Regions from separate parts of the Pseudobacillus sp. FSL P4-0506 genome, predicted to be linked through region 2. Evidence: riboswitches for the same ligand, from Rfam matches in the RefSeq annotation. Region 2 holds a riboswitch; each other region holds the start of a gene.
The links. A riboswitch is a leader RNA that binds a small molecule or an ion and turns the genes downstream of it on or off. The one in region 2 is predicted to bind glycine.
Positions count from the first base shown of each region.

Region 1 (4,490 bases), 760 kb from region 2:
TAATTCAGTGATGGTGCCAGCAGCCATGGCGGCTGCCGAGCCCACTTCCGCCTGGCATCCTCCAGCAGCCCCGGAAATAAACGAACGATTAGCAATCACATAGCCGAGCATGCTGGCGGTAAACAGTCCCATAACCAACTCCTTAAAGGGCGTTCCGTCATTGTGATGAAGCGAAAAGAGCACGCCTGGCAAAATGCCTGCTGCTCCGGCAGTGGGCGTAGCCACAATGACTCCCATTCTGGCATTGCTTTCCGAAGTAGCCAGTGAGAAAGTCATTGCCTGACTAATATAGCTGCCTGTAAGCGTTTTTCCTCCTCGTACGTAATCTCGCATTTTTACGGCATCTCCTCCGGAAATTCCGCTCGGCGCGGATGAGGAATCCTCTGTTCCACTGTCGACCGCTTCCTTCATTTTGATGAGCCGTTCTTCCATCATGCGAAGAATCGTTTGTTGATTTTTGCCTGATTTCTTTTCTTCTAGCAGCAGCATCACTTCACCGATACTTTTCTGCTCCTTTTCACAAGACTTCAGAAGCTGTTTCATTGATAAGATCTCCATCAGGCATTCCTCGCAATTTCTTCTCTTAATCGATATATCTGATAGTTTCTAGCCAGCACCGAAAAATCATCGCTCGTGCTCAAACGAATATCGACCATTCGGCCGTTGATCATAAAGATTTTCGATAACCCGCCTCCGAGAGAAGCACCGCCTACTTTTACAAGCTGGTTCCCCCGTCTAGCTGTAACCATAGCCGTGTTCGGATGGTCAAAAAATAAGCAGCTTCCTTGCGGCTCAATCGTATAATCCAGGCCAACCTCCCCGGCCCGCTTCAGAGCATCCCGAATGCCCGAGTCATCCGTCCCCATGCCAAGTAAACCGCCAAGCAGTGCTTTATCCGTTCCATGCCCTTGATAGGTTTCAGCAAAGGAATCATAGAAGACAATATCCGCCTCTTCAGGACACCCGCCCAACCATTCATAAATAAATTTGCCAATCGATACAACGCCAGCGGTGTGAGAACTTGACGGCCCCACCATAATAGGCCCGATAATGTCAAAGCAGCTTTGAAATTCCATTTTGTTGCTCCTTTCCTATACGTTGACTGACTGTTGGAATAATGGATAAGCTTCGCAAATAGAGGCCGTTGTTTCTTTTGCCTGTGCCAGTACCGCCGGTTCCCCTTTGTTTTTCAACACAGCGGCTATCACCTGAGCAATTTTCTCCATTTGCTCTTCTTTCATGCCGCGCGTAGTTAACGCAGCTGTTCCCATCCGCACTCCGCTCGTCACAAACGGGCCTTCCGGATCATAAGGAATCGTGTTCTTATTTACGGTAATACCTGCTTCCTCAAGCAAACGCTCTGCTTCTTTTCCAGTCAGACTCCACGGACGCACATCCAGCAGGACAAGGTGGTTATCTGTCCCCCCGGAAACAAGAGCAGCTCCTTCCCTCTTTAACGCTTCGCCCAGTGCCTGGCTGTTTCGGATAACTTGCTTGGCATACTCTTTAAAGTCCGGCTGCGCCGCTTCGTTGAAAGCTACCGCTTTTGCTGCAATAATGTGCATAAGGGGGCCTCCCTGGATTCCTGGGAATACTGCTTTGTTAATAGCCTTAATGATTTCCTCGTCGTTCGTTAACACAATGCCGCCCCGAGGCCCCCTCAATGTTTTGTGGGTAGTGCTTGTCACAACATCTGCATAAGGAACAGGAGAAGGGTGAAGACCTGCTGCCACCAGCCCGGCGATATGCGCCATGTCCACCATCAATTTCGCGTCCACTTGATCGGCAATCTCTTTAAAGCGGGCAAAATCAATCGTTCTCGGATAAGCACTCGCCCCGGCAATGATCAATTTCGGTTTTTCTTTATGGGCAATCTCCTCCAATTCATCGTAATCAATTAATTGCGTATCCTCCTTTACTCCATAAGAAACAACCTCAAACCATTTGCCAGAAATACTCACAGGGCTTCCGTGAGTTAAATGTCCGCCATGCGAAAGATTCATGCCCATGATTTTATCGCCAGGCTGAAGCAGTGCATAAAAGACGGCGAGATTCGCCTGCGCCCCCGAGTGAGGCTGCACATTGGCATATTTAGCACAAAATAGGTTGGTCAGACGTTCAATCGCTGCCCGTTCCGCCACATCGACAAATTCACAGCCCCCATAGTAGCGCCTTCCCGGATATCCTTCCGCGTACTTATTCGTCATTACACTTCCCATAGCTTCTAATACATCCGGGCTGACAAAGTTTTCTGATGCAATCAATTCCAATGTCTCATGCTGGCGTCTCTTTTCTTTCTCAATCGCCTCAAAAATAGTAAAATCATTTTTTTGCAAACTCATTTCCTTGCCTCCTATTCAGATTTCCTCTTTTAAACATGTGCTGTACATTTATCTCTCGCTACCTTTTTCTGCACACAAAAAAGGACAGAAAAGGGTAACATTTCCCTTCTCTGTCCTTTTACCTGAGAGTTTAACTCTTATCGATCGTAGAGTCTTCCCCTTTGGTGGCGTACCTAAACGCGCTCTCCAGAGGTGCGTCCCATTGTGGTTCTTCTACCTGAGAGATTAGCTCCAAGGGTCTTTTTGGAACTTGCTCCTTCGGTGGCTTATTGCTCGCGCTCTCCCACAATCGTCATCCGTTATTTTTGTTTAGAATATTAAAAATAATTATAATTGTCAACCACTTTTTTCAATTTATGAAGATAGGAAAAAGCAATATAAAAAGAGCACTCTGAAAAACCAGAAAATGCTCTTTTATTAAATAACGTCTATTTAGTTAGATAAAACGAACTGTTTCTTCCAGCGGAAGACGAGTCGTTTTATGAGCAGGCGCAGCAGCTTTACCAATAGCGATTAAAACAATTGGAATGTAGCGTTCCGGTACATCAAACCGCTCAGCAAACTTCTGCTTATCAAAGCCGCCCATAGTTACCGTATCATAACCATTCGCTTTGGCAATAAGCATAAGCTGCATAGAGACGAGCCCTGCATCAAATGAAGCAATATTGGCTCTTGCTTCAACTGGCGCATTAGGATACGTATTATATGTGTTTTGAATCAGTTTATTCATACTCGCTTCATCCATAAAGCCAGCTTCATAGCTGCTTTGGTATACCTTTTCAACATTTTTATACATTTCTACATCGCCTAGAACAGCAATGACAGCTGAAGATGTCTCCACTTGCTCTTGGTTGTAAGCAATGGCTCTTAGTTCCTTCTTTACCTCCTCATTATCAATAACGATAAAGCGCCATGGCTGAAGGTTGCTAGATGAAGGAGCTAGCATCGCTTCTTGCAGCATTTCTTCTATTTCATTTCTCGAAATTTTATAAGTTGGATCATATTTTCTAACAGAATGGCGATTGCGAATCACTTCTGATAAACTTTGCATAGTTGTTGTCACTTTCTTTCCCTCCTAATTGAACTTACTTTAAGTAAGTTCAAAACCAAGCTTACTATTAGTAAGCTTGGTTTGTCAAATACTATATGCTAAAATTTATATAAAAACATTGAGGTTATAGAATGAGCCAACAAAATGAGTTGAATTGTTCTCAGTACAAAGATAAGACCACTATTTGCGATAACTTTCACCACACGATCGAGTTCATCGGAAAGCGCTGGATGGGAGTCATTATTTATACACTGCTGAAAGGCCCTAAACGGTATCACGAATTATTAAACGAAATCCCCGGCATTTCTGATCGGCTCCTTACAGAACGACTGCGCGAGCTAGAAAATGAGAGACTAGTTGTGAAGAAAACATTTGAATCCTCCCCAAGAAAAGTGATCTATGAACTAACCCCAATCGGCAAAGAACTCGAAGATGTCATTACTGCTGTTATGCGCTGGGTTAGTAAAGCTTCTCGTATTTAAACCCTACACCTGGGTCATTAACTAGATAAGAATTTAATGTTTATTATCCTTCCTTAGAAAAACAGACTCATAGACATAACAGTTCTATGTTTTGAAGCTTCAATATAAGTAGATGATCATAACAACTTGACGAAGTTTTTTCTTTCACAAAGCTTCCATTTTTCAAGAATGACAATAATTCAGGAGGAGAGGACATGAAAGATTGGGAAGCGGGCTATTTAGCAGGGATTATAGATGGAGAAGGCTCTATCACACTAACTAGAATGCACCAAAGAGAACATCGGCGTCCTTGCATCACAATTTCTTCGTCGGATAAAGAGCTTCTTCTCTATATTCAAACACTGACCGGCGGAGCCATTAGTAATAAGAAAAATTATAAGCCTGGCCTTCACAAGGACTCTTATACTTTGTCTATAAAGAACAAAGAGAGCGTGTTGATGATTTTAAAAGAAGTTTCCCCTTATCTCAGAATAGATAAAAAAAGAAATCGAGCTAAATGGATATTGGAACACTACAACAGAGTCACACCTCGAAATGGGAAATATACAGCTGATATGTTAAAAGCGAAATTATTATTTGAGGAGTCATTTTTTAACATATAAAAACTGTTAAAGA
Region 1 covers NZ_JBBOOI010000001.1:1,219,294-1,223,783, reverse strand. Annotated here, with positions in the region: gene sdaAA (L-serine ammonia-lyase, iron-sulfur-dependent, subunit alpha) at 1-558, opposite strand, end outside; gene MKZ02_RS05885 (serine dehydratase beta chain) at 558-1,076, opposite strand; gene glyA (serine hydroxymethyltransferase) at 1,092-2,342, opposite strand; glycine riboswitch at 2,451-2,534, opposite strand; glycine riboswitch at 2,538-2,638, opposite strand; gene MKZ02_RS05875 (nitroreductase family protein) at 2,779-3,405, opposite strand; gene MKZ02_RS05870 (winged helix-turn-helix transcriptional regulator) at 3,525-3,875, shown strand; gene MKZ02_RS05865 (LAGLIDADG family homing endonuclease) at 4,070-4,477, shown strand.
Region 1: it holds a riboswitch for glycine, as region 2 does, so the genes downstream of both, glyA (serine hydroxymethyltransferase) here and gcvT (glycine cleavage system aminomethyltransferase GcvT) in region 2, are expected to answer to the same signal.

Region 2 (4,490 bases):
CGCTTAAAGCCACCACGAAAAGGAACGGACGAAATGCCGTTTTGTTTAAAGAACCATTGCAAATATAATTGAGTGGCTCGATATTCAGTAAAGATAATGACTTTATCATTAATAGATTGAACGAGTTCAAGCGCTTTTTCCGCTTTTGAGTTTCGTGTTACATTTTGTATGTGGGACAAAACGTTTTGGAAACTCTCCGGAAAATCAAGATGATCTCCGTACAGCTTTCTAGCCATGTTCTTCAAGGTAAAAAAGACTGCCTCTTTGCTGCTGCAAGCTTCCCGTTGCAAAGTAAGCAAAGAAAAGGAAGATCGTACATCGTCAGGCTGGCTGCGAACGAAATACTCAAGAGCCTGATAGAGGGAACGTTCTTCTTCTGTGAACGTTACTTTTACTGATTCTACTTTTCTCGCTGTCCATTCCACCCCTGTATCCTGCCGGCGGTTACGAATCATCACTTTATTCATTAGCTTGATTAAATGATGATGATTTTGTACCTGGCGGTCGCCCTTTTTAAACCGCTCTGTAAATTGTCCTTCGCTACCAAGATGGCCGGGCTTTAATAATGAAACAAGATGAAACATTTCATCAAGACGGTTTTGAATAGGTGTTGCCGTTAAAAGCAGGCAAAACTTCTTTTTTAAATGACGGACAAACTGATAGTTTTTGGTTTTATGGTTTTTTAATTTATGAGCCTCATCGATAATGACTAAATCATAGTCTTGTTCATAGATCTTTTCTTTGTGAGGGCTTCGCTTCGCCGTGTCGATAGACGAGATGACGATGTCATGCTGATCCCACGCATAAAATTTTTTCTGAGCGATAGCAGGAATATAAAACTTACTATTTAATTCATTGGCCCATTGGGAGACAAGAGAAGCTGGAGCTAAAATTAACACTTTTTTCACGAGGCCACGGATCAAGTATTCTTTTAATACCAATCCGGCTTCAATCGTTTTTCCCAGCCCTACTTCGTCCGCTAAAATCGCTTTTCCATTCATTTCTTCCACTACTCTTCTAGCTGCTTCAAGCTGATGGGGCAAGGCCGTAAGCTCTGGTAAAAAGCTAGGGGCTAACAATCCTTCAAAATTCGGCACCATCATTCGTGTTTCCATGTTTACAGTTGATTGAAAGAGCGGCCAATTGCCCCACGGCCCGTCTTGTTCTATTCTTTTCTCTAATTCTTCTTCCCAGGCGTGATTAAAATAGATTTCCACATTCATTTGAAAAACTCCTTTATAAAATATGTTGCCGAAACCTTACCTTTAATGGTAGGATGTAATTGAACAAAATATTATGTCATTTTACAAAAAAGCGAACATTCTTGATTCGTATGAATCAGATGTTCATAGTATGCCCATTTATTAATTAAATATAGCGAATGAAGGCGAGGGGAGAGACTGTTCATACAGCGCCGAAGGAGCAAACAAGCTTTTTGTGAATCTCTCAGGCAAAAGAACTCTTGCTGGACGCGACTCTGGAGAGCGTTTCGTAACGAAACCACCAAAGAAGACAGCCTGTTCATCAGGTTAAACTTTCAGGTTCAAGGACAGAGAACAACTTTTATAAGCTGTTCTCTGTCTTTTTTTATGCAAAAATAATGGGCTGAACCGTGAGAATGACAATGAGAGAGGGGTAGGGAAATGGGAGAGTTAAAGCGCACGCCATTGTTTGAATGGTATAAGCAGTCTGGAGCAAAAACAATTGACTTTGGAGGATGGGAGCTGCCTGTTCAGTTCTCAAGCATTAAGGAAGAACATGAAGCTGTCCGGACAAAAGCAGGACTTTTTGACGTTTCCCACATGGGCGAGGTTACTGTAAAAGGAGAAGGCGCATTGGCTTTCCTCCAAAAGATGATGACGAATGATTTGTCAAAGCTGCAGCCGAACCAAGCGATGTATACAATTATGTGCAATGAAAAAGGCGGAGCTGTTGATGATTTGCTTGTTTACATGCTTGCTGAAGAAAATTACCTGCTTGTTGTCAATGCTGCTAACACAGATAAGGATTTTGCCTGGCTAAAGAAGCATCAGGTAGGAGACGTGCAAATCGAAAATGTATCAAAAGACTGGGCACAGCTTGCCATCCAAGGGCCAGCCGCAGAAGGAATCTTGCAAAAGCTTGTACCTGACTTGGATTTGGGCGAAATCAGGCCTTTTAAATTCCGTCAAGAAGTCAGAATCAATGGGGTGCCTGCTCTGGTGTCACGCACTGGTTACACGGGAGAAGACGGCTTTGAAATTTACAGTCGCAGTGAGGAGGCCCCTAAGCTGTGGCAGGATCTTCTAGAAGCAGGTGAAGAAGTTGGGCTTCTTCCATGTGGTCTTGGTGCCCGTGATACTTTGCGGTTTGAAGCAAATCTAGCGCTGTACGGTCAAGAACTGGCAGAAGACATTTCTCCAATTGAAGCGGGCTTAGGCTTTGCTGTGAAAACAAATAAAGATGATTTTATCGGGCTGGAAGTTCTAAAGGAGCAGAAAGAAAATGGTCCGGAGCGAAAACTGATTGGTCTTGAAATGATTGACCGGGGGATTCCGCGCCATGGATATGCTGTTTTTTCAGGCGAAGAACAAGTTGGTCATGTGACAACCGGTACTCAGTCGCCGACTTTAAAGAAAAATATCGGGCTCGCTTTAGTAAAAGCAGAATGTGCTGTACCTGGTGAAGAACTGCTGGTGGAAGTCCGCGGTAAGAAGCTGGCAGCTAAAACTGTAAAACCGCCATTCTATAAACGTTCAAAATAAAAGAAGAGGGAAGGGAAAACATTATGAAGCATCGTTACTTGCCGATGACAGAAACGGACAAAAAGGAAATGCTTGCAGCAGTGGGTGTCCAAACAATAGACGAATTGTTTGCGGATATTCCTGAAAAAGTACGCTTTCAAGGATTATATGATATTAAGAAAGCGAAAGCGGAACCAGCACTCAAAAAAGAATTAAGCTCACTGGCAGCAAAGAATATAAATGCCAAGCAATATGCTTCCTTTTTAGGAGCGGGCGTATATGATCATTATACCCCTTCTATCGTGGATCATGTAATTTCCCGTTCGGAGTTTTACACAGCGTATACACCGTACCAGCCGGAAATCTCCCAAGGAGAGCTGCAGGCGATCTTTGAGTTCCAAACAATGATTTGTGAATTGACAGGTATGGATGTGGCCAACTCTTCTATGTATGACGGAGGTACAGCGTTGGCGGAAGCGGCTATGCTAAGTGCGGGCCAGACGAAAAGAAAGAAAGTGCTCGTGTCAGAAACCGTTCATCCAGAGTCGCGCGATGTGTTAAAAACATATGCTAAAGGCCAAAACATTGAGGTAGTCGTTATCCCTCATAAAAATGGCGTAACAGATATTGAGCAATTAAATACATTGGTGGATAACGATACAGCAGCTGTTATTGTTCAATATCCTAACTTCTTTGGAGCTATTGAATCACTTTCTGAAGTGGAAAAAGCAGCTCATAGCGCAAAAGCAATGTTTGTCGTTTCTTCTAACCCGCTTGCTCTCGGTGCGTTGACGCCTCCTGGAAAGCTTGGAGCGGACATAGTGGTCGGCGATGCGCAGCCATTCGGCATTCCAGCTCAATTTGGCGGGCCGCACTGCGGATATTTTGCGGTGACGAAAAAGCTGATGCGTAAAGTTCCGGGTCGCCTCGTTGGCCAGACGCATGATGACCAAGGACAACGCGGCTTTGTATTGACGCTTCAAGCACGCGAGCAGCATATTCGCCGTGACAAAGCGACTTCCAATATTTGTTCCAATCAGGCGCTTAATGCTCTTGCGGCCAGTGTAGCAATGACAGCTTTAGGCAAAAAAGGGGTACGAGAAATAGCGGTACAAAACTTGCAAAAAGCATTTTTCGCGAGAGAAACATTAAAGCAGCACGGCGTAGACATTGTATTTGACGGGCCTGTATTTAATGAGTTTGTGGTCCGCCTGAATAAGCCAGTAAAAGAAGTAAATCAAAAGCTGCTCGAAAAAGGCATTATCGGCGGCTATGATCTTGGCCTTACTTATGAGGGACTGGAGAACTGCATGCTTGTTGCTGTGACAGAAATGCGGACAAAAGAAGAAATTGAACTCTTTGCAAAAGAATTGGGGGATAGCCATGAATAAGAAGGACCAGGAGCTTATTTTTGAATTGTCTCAGCCGGGGCGGATTGGCTATAGTCTGCCTGAGTTGGATGTACCAGAAAAAGATTTATCTACCCTTTTGCCGGCAGGATACTTGCGGGAAGAAGAGCCGGAACTTCCAGAGGTTTCTGAACTGGATATTATGCGTCATTACACAGCACTTTCAAATAGAAATCATGGAGTGGACTCCGGATTTTATCCGCTCGGTTCTTGCACGATGAAATACAATCCAAAAATCAATGAAGACGTTGCTCGTTTGGATGGCTTTGCCCACATTCATCCGCTTCAGCAAGAAGAGACGGTGCAGGGGGCGATGGAGCTGCTGTATGATCTTCAAGAACACTTAAAAGAAATTACG
Region 2 covers NZ_JBBOOI010000001.1:1,979,874-1,984,363, forward strand. Annotated here, with positions in the region: gene MKZ02_RS09755 (DEAD/DEAH box helicase) at 1-1,223, opposite strand, end outside; glycine riboswitch at 1,382-1,472, shown strand; glycine riboswitch at 1,476-1,555, shown strand; gene gcvT (glycine cleavage system aminomethyltransferase GcvT) at 1,644-2,744, shown strand; gene gcvPA (aminomethyl-transferring glycine dehydrogenase subunit GcvPA) at 2,768-4,114, shown strand; gene gcvPB (aminomethyl-transferring glycine dehydrogenase subunit GcvPB) at 4,107-4,490, shown strand, end outside.

Region 3 (4,490 bases), 920 kb from region 2:
CAAATGTATGAAGAAATGAAATTAAAGCAACACGAAAACATGAGAAACCTGTTTTAAAAAAATTACAAACTGGAAGGAGAATGTACTATGACTTTCTTATTGCCAACTCAAGTAAAATTATTGAATTCACTCTTCGTTTTGAAGGATTCTGCCTAGTAAAGCTGACCAGAACTAAAGTAACACCATAGCTGATAATTTTGCCCCCGCCATGTAATTTGCTGCGGGGGTTTTTATCGTCAATGGAGAGAGTACATATAATTTTTGAATAGGAATGATACTTATGTCGACTGCAACGAATAAAGCCGAAGTACGTCAGGCTACAATCTACAGTATTTTGTTTGCTATTAGTGCAGGGCACTTTATTAATGACTCCATACAATCTGTAGTCCCTGCTATGTTTCCGATTATTGAACGTTCTTTAGATTTATCTTATGCACAGCTGGGCTGGATTGCTTTCGTATTAAATATGACCTCTTCGGTGATGCAGCCGGTATTTGGAGCTGCGGCTGACCGGAAACCGCAACCATACCTGCTGCCGGCCGGAATGCTTCTATCTATGATTGGTGTTATCGGTTTTGGTTTGTCTCCTAACTTTTATTTCGTACTCTTCGCTGTATTGTTTATTGGCTTAGGGTCAGCTGTTTTTCATCCGGAAGGATCACGGGTCGCTTTTATGGCAGCAGGTGGCAAGCGAGGGCTGGCCCAATCCATTTATCAAATGGGCGGGAACGGCGGCCAATCGCTGGCTCCAGTTTTTACAGCCTACATTTTTTTACCGCTTGGTCAGAAGGGAGCGTTATTGTTTGCGGCAGTTACCGCAGTTGGTGCGTTGCTGCTTTCAAGAGTCTCCGCCTGGTATAAGCAACGGCTGACAACTCAGGCGGCAAAGAAGAAACAGCAAGTTTCCTTGGAAAAAACAAAATTACAGGCACGGATAAAGTGGGCAATGGTGTTATTAATTTTCTTTGTATTTGCCCGCTCCTGGTATGCGGCAGCTATAACGAACTTTTATCAATTTTATTTAATTAAGGATTATGGATTGACTATTAAACAATCACAATTATATTTGTTTGTTTACTTGGCTGCTGGCGTGGCAGGCACGTTTCTTGGCGGGCCGCTGGCTGATCGCTTTGGCCGGAAAAATCTACTTGTCTTTTCCATGCTGGGTGCTGCTCCGCTTACAGTCATTCTTCCATATGTACCGGCTTTCGCTGTCCTGCCGCTCTTGTTGTTAATTGGTTTTATCTTGCTATCAAGCTTTAGTGTAGCCGTGGTTTATGCACAGGAGCTGCTTTCTAATAAAATTGGGATGGCTTCCGGTTTAATTGTTGGGCTTGCGTTCGGGATGGGGGCTATCGGGGCTGTCATCCTCGGCTTTCTCGCTGACAGTTTCGGAATAAAATTTATTATGATTCTATCAAGTCTTCTCCCGCTTCTCGGTATTTGTGCTCTTTGGCTTCCAGGAGATCAAAAATTACGGGAAATGCAGGATAAGTAATGGTAAATTAAAGACCGCTTCACATACAGTTATTCACTGGTTGTGCGGCGGCTTTTTTTACCTATCAGTAATCAATTTATCAATAAGGCGGAGGAAGGTATGCTAAGGCAAATAGTCAGTATAATTTAGATGGCTATAAAAATGATGTATTAAATTTTTAAGCAGAGCCTATTAGTTGAAAAGCAATGTATACGTTTATTAAGCTGCATAGTATTTTAAGTTCTTTACTCTTTAGTAGATGTAATAGCTTTTTTGTAGAATTGAGTCAACTTAGTTCTGAATATTCAGTTGACATGATCTCTTCCATAGACTAGTATCTAAATTAGATAGATAAGAGCGGATGAATATTGTGGGAGAGACTAGACCCATGGTTTAGCACCGAAGGAGCAAGTACCAGCTGGTATCAATCTCTCAGGTAAAAGGACTACAATAGGACGCATCTCTGGAGAGAGCCATAGGCCACCAAAGGAGTTAAACTCTCAGGTACAAGGGACAGAGAAAAATGGGAAATACTCCTGTTTTTCTCTGTCTTTTTTTGTCGGAGAAAAATGGAGAAAAGTAAAAAGGAGGAGGAGAAGCTCGAAATTATCCTTGTAAGAAAAAGAATTGTAATGACTCTATTTCTAGATTGATTGCACAACAAGAAATGAAAGAAACTGCCCTGAAAAAGAGTTAGAAGCCTTGGATTCGATTGTTTTAGAAATTGCAGGCATTAACGGAACGGGAGCATGTGTATTGACAAAAGTTACCACTGCAGAGCATGCATGTTCTTTTGAGGAATTTATTTATTCTAAAATGTAAGCGCTTTTTTCTTTCGGATTAACGAATTTTATATTAAACTTTAATTGTGGGATATTTAATTTATTAGCTTACGATTTAAATACCGTAACAAAATATTTTAAATCGACAAGAAAGAATATTCCGAAAAGTAGAAAGAGGGAAATGGTATGCAGGAACAAACTTTGTCGAGAGGCCTGAAAAACCGGCACGTGCAACTCATTGCTATTGGCGGGGCAATTGGAACAGGATTATTTCTTGGAGCAGGAAAATCTATTCATTTAGCAGGCCCTTCCATTTTATTTGCTTATATGATTACAGGAGTCATTTGTTTTTTAATCATGCGTGCACTTGGGGAATTGCTTTTAAGTAATTTAAATTATCATTCGTTTGTTGACTTTGTAAGAGATTATTTAGGGAATATGGCAGCGTTTATGACTGGATGGACCTACTGGTTCTGTTGGATTTCTATTGCGATGGCCGATTTAACGGCTGTTGGTTTGTATACTCAGTATTGGTTTCCATCTGTCCCGCAGTGGATGCCAGGGTTAATCGCCCTTGTCATTTTACTATTTATGAACCTTGCTACTGTCAAACTGTTTGGTGAAATGGAATTCTGGTTTGCTTTGATTAAGGTTATCGCCATTCTAGCACTGATTGTTGTTGGGGTTGTAATGATTATTAAAGGCTTTTCTACTCCTTCAGGAGCAGCCAGTTTTACAAATCTATGGAGCCATGGCGGCATGTTCCCTAATGGCATAAATGGATTTATCCTTTCCTTTCAGATGGTCGTGTTTGCGTTCGTTGGCATTGAATTGGTAGGGTTGACAGCGGGTGAAACAGAGGATCCAGAGAGAGTTATTCCAAAAGCGATTAACAATATTCCTATTCGGATTATTATTTTCTATATTGGTGCGCTTATCGTTATTATGAGTGTGTATCCGTGGAACGATATTATCCCAACCGAAAGCCCATTCGTGCAAGTATTCGTGGCAGTTGGTATCGCTGCAGCTGCTGGTATTGTGAATTTCGTCGTGTTGACGTCTGCGGCTTCAGCATGTAATAGTGCCATCTTTAGTACAAGCCGGATGGTCTACTCACTTGCTAAAGACAAAAATGCACCTGTATCTTTGGCCAAGCTTGATGGTCGCAAGGTACCTTCTAATGCCTTGTTCTTTTCAACAGTAGTCATCTTGATTTCCGTTGTATTGAACTATGTGATGCCAGAGGGAGTATTTACATTAATCACAAGTGTTTCTACCGTATGTTTTATCTTTATTTGGGGCATTACAATCATCAGCCATTTGAAATACCGTAAAACAAGACCGGATTTAGCGAAAGTGAATAAATTTAAAATGCCGCTTTACCCGTTTGCTAATTACTTAATTTTAGCTTTCCTGGCATTCGTTCTTGTCGTGCTTGCTCTTGCGGAAGATACTCGTATTTCCTTATTCATTACGCCTGTTTGGTTTATTTTGTTAATCGCGGTGTATAAGATGCGCAAAGTAAAGATAAATCATGCCGATCAAGAAAAAATAGTAGAAAATTAAAAGACAATATAATAGATGTAAAGACCGGAGCTGCAGCTGAAAAGTATAAACGCTTATTCAGCTGCAGCTCCTTTTATTTTCCTATATCTTGCATGTTAGAAAGCTATCTGTTAAAAGGTAGCCATCATTATAGCTAAAAATTGAAAATAGAAAGGATATACATTATAGTAAAATATTAGTAGGATAATAAGCCTATCTATTACAACTAAAGATCATAGGGGGAGAATATGAGAAAAAACGCTTCTGTTCGATCAAAAATTTTATTAGTTATCACAGCTATCATCTTTACTATTGGCCTTGCTGCATCAGCAGGAATTTACTATTCCGTCCATACTTCTGCCAATCATTCGTTAGGAGCCTTCGCAGGGGATATAGCAAAAAACTATAGTGAAACAATAGATGGGGAAAAGTATGAATCGTTTATAAACGATCCAAAGGAAGATAGAAATTATCATTCGCTTCAAAAGAAGTTAGCGCACTTTCGAGAACAAACGGGGGCTTTATTCGTATATATTTTAGATGTAGACGGTCAAAAGGTCCGCAACATGATAGATGGAGGCTCCAACCTTTCGGATGATAAACCGCCTGCAATGGGAGACGAGAGCTCTATTCCTGCAGAAGAGCTAGCTCCGGTATTGGAGGGAGAGATACAGCGTACAGATGTA
Region 3 covers NZ_JBBOOI010000001.1:2,896,887-2,901,376, reverse strand. Annotated here, with positions in the region: gene MKZ02_RS14630 (YrzI family small protein) at 1-57, shown strand, start outside; gene MKZ02_RS14625 (MFS transporter) at 281-1,498, shown strand; glycine riboswitch at 1,839-1,935, shown strand; glycine riboswitch at 1,938-1,997, shown strand; gene MKZ02_RS14620 (amino acid permease) at 2,446-3,825, shown strand; gene MKZ02_RS14615 (methyl-accepting chemotaxis protein) at 4,053-4,490, shown strand, end outside.
Region 3: it holds a riboswitch for glycine, as region 2 does, so the genes downstream of both, MKZ02_RS14620 (amino acid permease) here and gcvT (glycine cleavage system aminomethyltransferase GcvT) in region 2, are expected to answer to the same signal.

Region 4 (4,490 bases), 1.4 Mb from region 2:
AATTGGCGCGTATCATGGGGATGTAGGCATGCAGAGCTTTTGTGTTCAAACAGCCGTTATGGTGGACAAGGGCCGTAAGAAAAAAGAAGTGAACTGGTACCCTTATGAAGGAAAGTATGAACTATTTGTACGCCTGATTCGCAGCTTTTGGGGAAAAAAAAGAAACTGGGGCGAATTCTTAACGGTCTATCGTCAGCTTTTGAAGACCGGAAACCGAAAATAATACGGATGTAAAGGAGTGTTGATTCTTGGCTGAACAATGTAAGTTAGCTACATTTGCAGGCGGCTGTTTTTGGTGTATGGTATCACCGTTTGATGAACAACCGGGAATTAAAGAGGTTGTCTCCGGTTATACGGGTGGCCACACAGAGAACCCGACGTATGAAGAGGTATGCTCTGACACAACGGGTCATTACGAAGCGGTACAAATCATGTATGATCCTGCAGTTTTTCCTTATAAAAAATTACTTGAGCTGTTTTGGCATCAAATTGATCCAACTGATGCGGGCGGACAGTTCAATGACCGGGGATCATCCTATAGGACGGCCATTTTTTACCATGACAAAGAACAAAAAGAATTGGCGGAAGCTTCGAAAGCAGAATTAGCAGCAAGCGGCCGTTTTCAAAAACCGGTCGTGACAGAGATTCTGCCGGCGAGGCCCTTTTACCGAGCTGAAGAAAAGCACCAGCACTATTACAAAAAGAATGCCTTCCACTACAATCTTTATAAAGAGGGGTCCGGGCGAGCAAAATTTATTCGTGAAAACTGGAAAGATCAAAAAACAGATGAGCAATTACGGGAAGAACTCACTCCTCTTCAATACGAGGTAACAAGAAATAATGCGACAGAGCCACCATTTCATAATGAATATTGGGACCACACGGAAGAGGGAATCTATGTGGATATTATTTCAGGAGAGCCTTTGTTCAGCTCGACGGATAAATATGACGCGGGCTGCGGCTGGCCAAGCTTCACGAAGCCCTTGCGCCGGATAGAGCTAGCAGAAAAACTTGATACGTCTCATGGCATGCGCCGGATTGAGGTGCGGGCAAAAACATCTGACGCTCATTTAGGCCACGTCTTTGATGATGGTCCTGGTCCTGACCGCGCACGCTATTGCATTAACTCGGCTGCTCTCCGTTTTGTGCCAAAGGATAAGCTTGAAGAAGAGGGCTATGGAGAATTTAAAAGCCTGTTCGAATAAGAGAAGTTCCTTTATTGGCCACTTCTGTTTGTTGATCCACCAATTCTGCATCTTTACGGATCAATGACGCTTATGTACTCGCCACAAGAGCCAATTTATTGGTCCGTTCAGCAGATTGACAAGCGGTATTCGTTTGAGTGGATCATATCGTCCGCTTTATAATAAAGAAAAACAGATCGGGGAATGGCAATGAATGAAAAAGAATACGATCGCTTGCTAAAGATTCAGACAGGCGGCACATGGGAATGGCTATATCAGTCAATTCACTATAATCGTTATGAGGCAACCCCCTATGAGGCCATCGATGAGCTTTTTCGGGAGTATGAGGTGAAAAGAACAGATGGAGTAGTTGATTTCGGCTGTGGAAAAGGGCGTTTACTATTTTATATCCATCATCGTTTTCACGCTCGGGTAACAGGGGTTGAGGTAAACGGCCAGCTTTACCAGGAAGCACTTGAAAATCAAGCCGATTATATGAAAAAGAAGAAGAGGTCGGATCAATCTATTCGCTTTGTATGCTGCGCAGCAGAGGAGTATCAGATCGAAAAGGCAGACAATCGGTTCTACTTCTTCAATCCTTTTTCGATCCAAATTTTCATGAAGGTCGTCCATCATATCCTGCACTCAGTTGAAGAGCATCAACGGTCTGTTGATATTGTCCTTTACTATCCGACAGCGGAGTACATCCAATTTCTTGAAGTGTATACTCCATTTCAACTGGTGAAAGAAGTGAGAGTGCCGGGTCTCTATAAAAAAAATGACAATGAACGTTTTGTTATTTTTCATTATGGAGGATCTAGTCTATAGGTAAGAGAATTGGGAAAACAATTGACAATCACCAATATTTAAATTATTCTGAATAAAAATAGCGGATGACGATTGTGGGAGAGTGCGAGCAATAAGCCACCGAAGGAGCAAGTTCCAAAAAGGCCCTTGGAATTAATCTCTCAGGTAGAAGAACCACAATGGGACGCACCTCTGGAGAGCGCGTTTAAGTACGCCACCAAAGGGGAAGGCCCTATTGAAGATAGGGTTAAACTCTCAGGTAAAAGGACAGAGAAGGGATTGTACCCTTTTCTGTCCTTTTTTGCGTGCAGAAAAAGGGAGTGAGCAAGACAAGGTGTATAACTAGAAAACGCTCGCAGAAGGAGGGAAGGATGATGATTACATTAACAGGACCGGCGATGAAGCAGTTAAAAGCAATGATGCTTGAAGAAAAGTATTCTCCAAGAATTGATGCTGATGTAGCTGGTGGATGTGGAATATCGGTAAGGTTTGCCCTTACATTTGATGAGCCGCGCCGAAATGATAAGGTGATTGATTGCAATGGGGTGCAAATTCGCATAGATCGCTTTACTGAACGTTATCTCGATGCTGAAACACATATTGACTATACAAAGGAAACGGGCTTCTTAGTTGGAGAAAGCTTTGCCTCAAGTGATTGTGCGATCGAATAGCTTTTCGTTATACAAAGAATGGCGTTTAAGGATGGGGGAAGAATTTTGCATAAAAAGGGGAATACTCATTATTTTAAATTGTTAGTTACTTGTCCAGAAAAACCGGGCATTATTTCAGCCGTATCTAATGTATTATTGGAACATAAAGCAAATATCGTTCAATTTGACCAGCATACCACGAATCCTAAAGATGGCATTTTCTTTATGAGGGTTGAGTTCGATATGGATGAGAAGGGCTCTGCTATTGATGAGCTGGAGCAGAGATTGCAGGAATTATCTGAATCCTACCCAATGGAATGGCAATTGAGAAATAAAGAAAAATCAAAGCGGATGGCGATTTTTGTTTCTAAAGCAGACCATTGTCTCTTGGAGCTTCTTTGGCGCTGGAAATCAAAAGAACTCCCGGTTGAGATTCCAATGGTTATCAGCAATCACTCTGATTTAAAAGAAATAGTGGAAAGCTATGGCATTCCTTACTATCATATCCCGCTTTCTCATGAATCGAAAGAGGAAGCTGAACACAAGGCGATGGAGTTAATGGAAGGAAAAGTCGACTTTATTGTTTTGGCAAGATATATGCAAATCCTCTCTCCTAGTTTTATAGCCAAATATCCAAACCAAATCATTAATATTCACCACTCATTTTTGCCGGCATTTGTAGGGGCAAATCCTTACGTCAGGGCTTTTAACCGCGGAGTGAAGTTGATTGGGGCGACTGCTCATTATGTAACTAATGAGCTTGATGAAGGGCCGATTATTGAGCAGGATATCTTGCGAGTCAACCACCGCTACACAGCAGAAGATTTGAAGATTGCCGGTCGTCATGTGGAAAGAAGTGTCCTTGCAGAAGCCGTTTCCTGGCATGTGGAAGATAAAGTTATCGTTCACGGCAATAAAACAATCGTGTTTACGTAAGCCGGATGATAGCCAATCAACTCCTGTTAGATGTTACTTGCATCATCTTGGCAATGATATGTGTGGGACTCTTTTTAGTGAATAAGCAGAGAAGAAGAACGGGTCTTCTGCAAGTCATTTTACTTATCTATGCTTTAACTGTTTTGATTACCTCGCTGTTGAATCAGTGGTGAAGGGTTAGAAAAGAAAAAGCTTAACGGGCCGGCAGCCCATCAAGCTTTTTCTTTTCAGAAGATCATTAGCTTTTTTGCCGTAAATACTTTTTATCATGCATAAATAGCCTCCAAAAATAAATAAAGCCGGGAAAGAGAATAACAAAGCCGGCAATATAAGTGGCAAATACGGCCATAAAGGAGTTAGGATCGGTAAAACCGGACTGGATAGTCACATTGGGGTAAACCATATATGGCAGATGGGCTTTGCCGTACACATAACTGGCAATGAAATATTGAGTCGTAACTGCTACAACAGCAAGCCTTGGCATTCCCCGTACATCTTTCTTTGAAAATGAAGGAAGAAATAAACCGAGCCCTCCAATTAAAAAGAAGCCAAGTGACACAAGCAGCAGAGGCAGATCTTCCATCATACGCGTATATAACCATGGTGTTTCTGCCCTTAAAGTGAGCATAATGGCAAAGGCCATCAGTAAAGAAATTGGCCCTAAAATTCTTCCATCTCTCAAGTACACTTTGTAGGCTTCCTCTTCATTGGATGTCTTGGAATAATCGGCTAACAGCAAGGATGATAAAAATAAGGTGCTGCTCATGGCAAATCCAATAAATGCATATTCACTCGGACTCGTAAAAAGCTTTTGTAAATTCAAAGTGGGATGTCCGCCTTTATAATCGATAAATGTGCCGTGAGTGATAGGTAAGACGCTGATTAACAAGCCCGGAATTAAGATGCCGGTAAT
Region 4 covers NZ_JBBOOI010000001.1:620,567-625,056, forward strand. Annotated here, with positions in the region: gene MKZ02_RS03130 (aldehyde dehydrogenase family protein) at 1-223, shown strand, start outside; gene msrA (peptide-methionine (S)-S-oxide reductase MsrA) at 249-1,205, shown strand; gene MKZ02_RS03140 (class I SAM-dependent methyltransferase) at 1,395-2,012, shown strand; glycine riboswitch at 2,078-2,178, shown strand; glycine riboswitch at 2,182-2,264, shown strand; gene MKZ02_RS03145 (iron-sulfur cluster biosynthesis family protein) at 2,363-2,662, shown strand; gene purU (formyltetrahydrofolate deformylase) at 2,681-3,577, shown strand; gene MKZ02_RS03155 (cytochrome d ubiquinol oxidase subunit II) at 3,816-4,490, opposite strand, start outside.
Region 4: it holds a riboswitch for glycine, as region 2 does, so the genes downstream of both, MKZ02_RS03145 (iron-sulfur cluster biosynthesis family protein) here and gcvT (glycine cleavage system aminomethyltransferase GcvT) in region 2, are expected to answer to the same signal.